Regions from separate parts of the Secundilactobacillus paracollinoides genome, predicted to be linked through region 1. Evidence: riboswitches for the same ligand, from Rfam matches in the RefSeq annotation. Region 1 holds a riboswitch; the other holds the start of a gene.
The links. Region 1 has a riboswitch for lysine ahead of AYR61_RS08760 (amino acid permease). Riboswitches for the same ligand answer to the same signal wherever they lie in the genome.

Region 1 (2,211 bases):
ATGGATTGAGTTTACGATTAAGTTTAACGCACTTTAGGCAAAGGACGAAGGATAATGACGTTGCAATTGCAAACAGACCGCATGATGCTGCGGCCATTTTTAGAATCGGACCTCGCGGATTATTTTGAAATCGTGGGAAATCCTAATAGCGCTATTGCGGCCGGTTTCCAAACGGCACGGACGATGGAAGATGCTCAGTTTATGCTGCAGCGCGCGATGACGACTGGGATGGTCTACGCGCTGGTTGAACGGCGCACGGAAAAAGTAATCGGCAGTATTGGTTTGTATGAAAAAATGGGCAGTGATGGCAGTCCGATTTATGATGAAAGTGAATTGGGCTACGTGCTGAACCAGGCGTTTTGGGGGCGCGGGTACATGCCTGAAGCTGGCCAGGCGCTGATCGATTACGTCTCAAAAGAACGGCTGTTTCAGCGTCTCTGGGCGAGTTCCCTCGATGAGAATGAACGCTCACAGCGTGTTTTAGTGAAATTGAGATTTGAATTAGTTGACCGGTATCAACATTCGGATCACGCGTTGTATCAGCCGGGAAAACTCGAGCTGATCTATCAACGCGAACTTAGTTAAGGTTTGATGAGGATTCACCATAGAACCGAATACTGATTGCAAACGTCACCCAATCGGTATAATATGTACCTATCGAATAGAAGAGGCGCAGGACTTATGAGTCGCTGCGGTGAGGCAGATCAGTGCCGTTAAGCCGCAGTTAAAGGAAGTTTTGCCGAAGTGTGGTGACCCTGATCCGTCACCATGCTGGGGTCAGTCTTAATAGGGCTGGCACTGTCGCGAACCGCGGAGAGCTTCCTACGATGATGACGATGAACCTATTGATCGGTCTTCTCGCGGGTGAACTGCGGGCAGGCCGTTTTTCTATTTGCAAAATGAAATTCCGGTTAATTCAAATGAGGGTTAGCTGTTAGGAAAGTGAGAGGAATTTAGCATGGCAGATAATGATAACGATCATCAGGTGAAGCGTGAACTGAAAACACGCCATCTATCGATGATCGCGCTTGGCGGTAGTATTGGGACGGGGCTGTTCGTTGCGAGCGGTTCTGCGATTTCCACTGCCGGTCCAGGAGGTGCCTTAGTCGCTTATGTTGCCATGGGTGCCATGGTGTACTTCCTGATGACGAGTTTGGGTGAAATGGCCACGAATATGCCCGTTTCCGGCTCGTTTGCCACGTATTCAACCAAGTATGTTGACCCAGCCTTAGGATTTGCGATGGGCTGGAATTATTGGTTTAACTGGGCCATCACGCTGGCGGTCGATATCAGTACTGCAGCGCTGGTCATGAAGTATTGGCTGCCGAACATTCCCAGTTGGATCTGGAGTGTCGCGGTCCTGGTCCTCATCTTTTTGATCAATGCACTCACGGTTAAAGCGTTTGGTGAAACGGAATACTGGATGGCGATGATCAAAGTCATTACCGTCATCATTTTCCTGATCGTCGGCGTGTTAACGATTATTGGGGTCATGGGCGGCCACGCCACTGGACTTGAAAACTTCACGTATAAGAAGGCCCCATTTGTTGGTGGGCTGCCCGCAACGCTGAGTGTGTTCGTGGTTGCTGGGTTCTCCTTCCAAGGGACTGAATTAGTCGGAATTACTGCCGGCGAATCCAAAACGCCCGAAAAGAGTATCCCAAAGGCCATCAATCAGGTCTTTTGGCGGATTTTGCTCTTCTACATTTTTGCTATTTTTGTCATTGCATGTATTATTCCATACACGAGTCCTGATCTGTTGGGCTCGTCTGCTTCAGATATTGCCATCAGTCCATTCACGCTTGTCTTTAAGCGGGCTGGTCTCGCTGCGGCTGCCAGTGTCATGAACGCCGTTATTTTAACGTCAGTGATCTCAGCTGTGAACTCTGGGATGTATGCTTCTTCACGGATGCTTTACTCCCTGTCACTTGACGGGTACGCACCAAAGTACTTTGAACACACGACGAAGCATGGGGTGCCATTGCGTGCACAGGTGGCCACCACGGTTGTTGGTGCGCTGACCTTCATCGCAAGTATTGCGGGACCGCAAGTGTACGTATGGCTCGTGGCGGCGTCCGGTCTGACTGGATTCATCGCCTGGGTCGGCATCGCGATTTCTCATTTCCGCTTCCGGCGTGCTTTTGTTAAGCAGGGCCACAAGGAATCTGAGCTGAAATACCATGCCAAGTGGTTCCCACTGGGACCAATTCT
Region 2 (2,211 bases), 260 kb from region 1:
TAACCGACCAAGAAACGGTCGCTAACTGATGTCGACACCATGGCTCCGTGCCAAATTACTCCATTCCACTAACAATGAACGACGATATCAAACTAGTTAAGGATTGAAAGACAGTCAAAGCCAGTTGGTAGAGAATCCGCCCTCGACTGCAGGACAGTCATACGGAGCGACTCTTCGAATACTGAATAAGGGTAACCCTAATCCTTCGAAATAACGGGATTTATGCATAACATGAGGGCGAATAGACTGAATTGGACAGATGAATTTGCAAGTTTAAAGTAGCATTAACATACCATCAATCTTTGAGGACTCGCTCAAATTGACTACCTGACCAGTCAAGGGCGGATTCATATCAAACTGGGGTTAATGCTTTTTTGATATTCAATGACTTTATGCGAGAAGCACTCTGTAGCGTAACGGAACGGGGTGGCATTGCGGAATGGTGTGTCGATGGTTGTTAGCGAGGGTCCTTTCCTCGCTTATAACCATGGGAGACGGAGGAGATCCACTTTCGTTGACCGCCAGGGGCGGGCAATGAAAGTTAGCTCCGGAGCGACCCACACCATGGAGCAGGGCCACCCCGTGGAGTGAAGCGACAATAGAAAACAAACCCAAAAGGTTTGCGATTTCAAAGGATATTGGACAAAATATAAGCGCTTAATGTGAAAGATTGGTTAAAAGGGGGTTGACTATCTGAAAGAATCATTATAATATCTTTAGTAAATCGAAGAGGTTGCGACCAATAAGAGTCGGTTAGTCGAGTTTCTGTATGGATGTTGACACTAACTTAAAGGGGCGGTCGCCGAAGCGCTGATAGCATACAGCTATCAGTTAGCTGGGACGTTGTTGAATAAATGACGGACTGTCGCGAGCTACGTGCTCGCGGGGCGCTATCGAACTGATACCAAATGAATCTTGTGATCGAACTATTTTGGGGTCCTTTTGTTTAGCGTAAACAAAAGGGCCCTTTTTTTGATGCAAATTGGCCGCAGCCCACGATAAAAACTATTTGGAGGTCACAGGAATGAGTGAACAAGTATCAAACCAACAGATTAACGATGCAGGACATTTAACCATCGGCGGCGTGGATGCACTGAAATTAGCTCAGCAATACCAAACGCCGTTAGCAGTGTACGATGTGTCAAAGATTCGCGACCAGATCCGCCGGTTTAAATCCGTGTTTGAGGACAACGGCGTCGACTACGCTGTGACCTATGCCAGTAAGGCGTTCGCAACCATTGCCATGTATCAAGTGGTCGACCAAGAAGGCGCCCACATCGACGTGGTGTCAGGCGGCGAACTTTACACAGCCTTGCAAGCGCACTTTCCGGCCGCTAACATCAGTTTCCATGGCAACAACAAGTCCTATGATGAACTTGAAATGGCCATTGAAAATCACGTCGGTACCATTGTGCTGGATAACTTCCATGAAATTGAGCAACTCAGTGACGTGTTGGAGAAACACGATGCCAGCGTTCAGGTTATGATGCGCATCACCCCAGGGATTTCCGCCCACACCCACGAATACATTCAAACGGGTCAGGAGGATTCCAAGTTTGGCTTTGACCTTAAAACAGGCTTGGCAGACAAGGCCTTGCAACAGGTGCTTGCGAACAAGCGGATGAACATGATCGGGATTCACGCCCACATCGGTTCCCAAATTTTTGAACTGAACGGCTTCCAAATGGCAGCTGAAAAATTAGTTGACATTGCTGCCGAATGGCACACCAAGTGTGGGTATCAACCACAGGTAATCAACGTGGGTGGCGGCTTCGGCATTCGCTACACCAAGGATGACAATCCGTTAGCACCCGAAGCGTTTGTCGATGCCATCGTCAAGACAATCAAACAAAGTGCCGCCGATAAGGGATTAACGATGCCAGCGGTTTGGATCGAACCGGGCCGTTCAATTGCCGGTCCTGCCGGTTACACCCTTTACACAGTGGGCGGACGCAAGGATGTTGACGGTCTGACCTCGTATCTGACGGTTGACGGCGGCATGGGCGATAACATCCGTCCCGCGCTGTATCAAGCGGAATACGAAGCCGTTTTGGCTAGTGATCCGTTCGCGAAGACGACCGAAACGGTGCACCTGGCCGGTAAGTACTGTGAGTCAGGCGATATCCTGATCGACCAAGCACACCTGCCAGCCACCAAGCCGGGTGACGTGCTCGCCATGTTGGATACCGGTGCTTACGGTTACTCGATGGC

Region 2: linked by a shared signal. The riboswitch ahead of lysA (diaminopimelate decarboxylase) and the one ahead of AYR61_RS08760 (amino acid permease) in region 1 are both predicted to bind lysine.

Annotation. Positions count from the first base shown of each region.
Region 1 is NZ_CP014912.1:2,062,248-2,064,458, forward strand. Features, by position in the region: gene AYR61_RS08755 (GNAT family N-acetyltransferase) at 55-585, shown strand; lysine riboswitch at 658-829, shown strand; gene AYR61_RS08760 (amino acid permease) at 959-2,211, shown strand, end outside.
Region 2 is NZ_CP014912.1:1,799,776-1,801,986, forward strand. Features, by position in the region: lysine riboswitch at 721-901, shown strand; gene lysA (diaminopimelate decarboxylase) at 1,025-2,211, shown strand, end outside.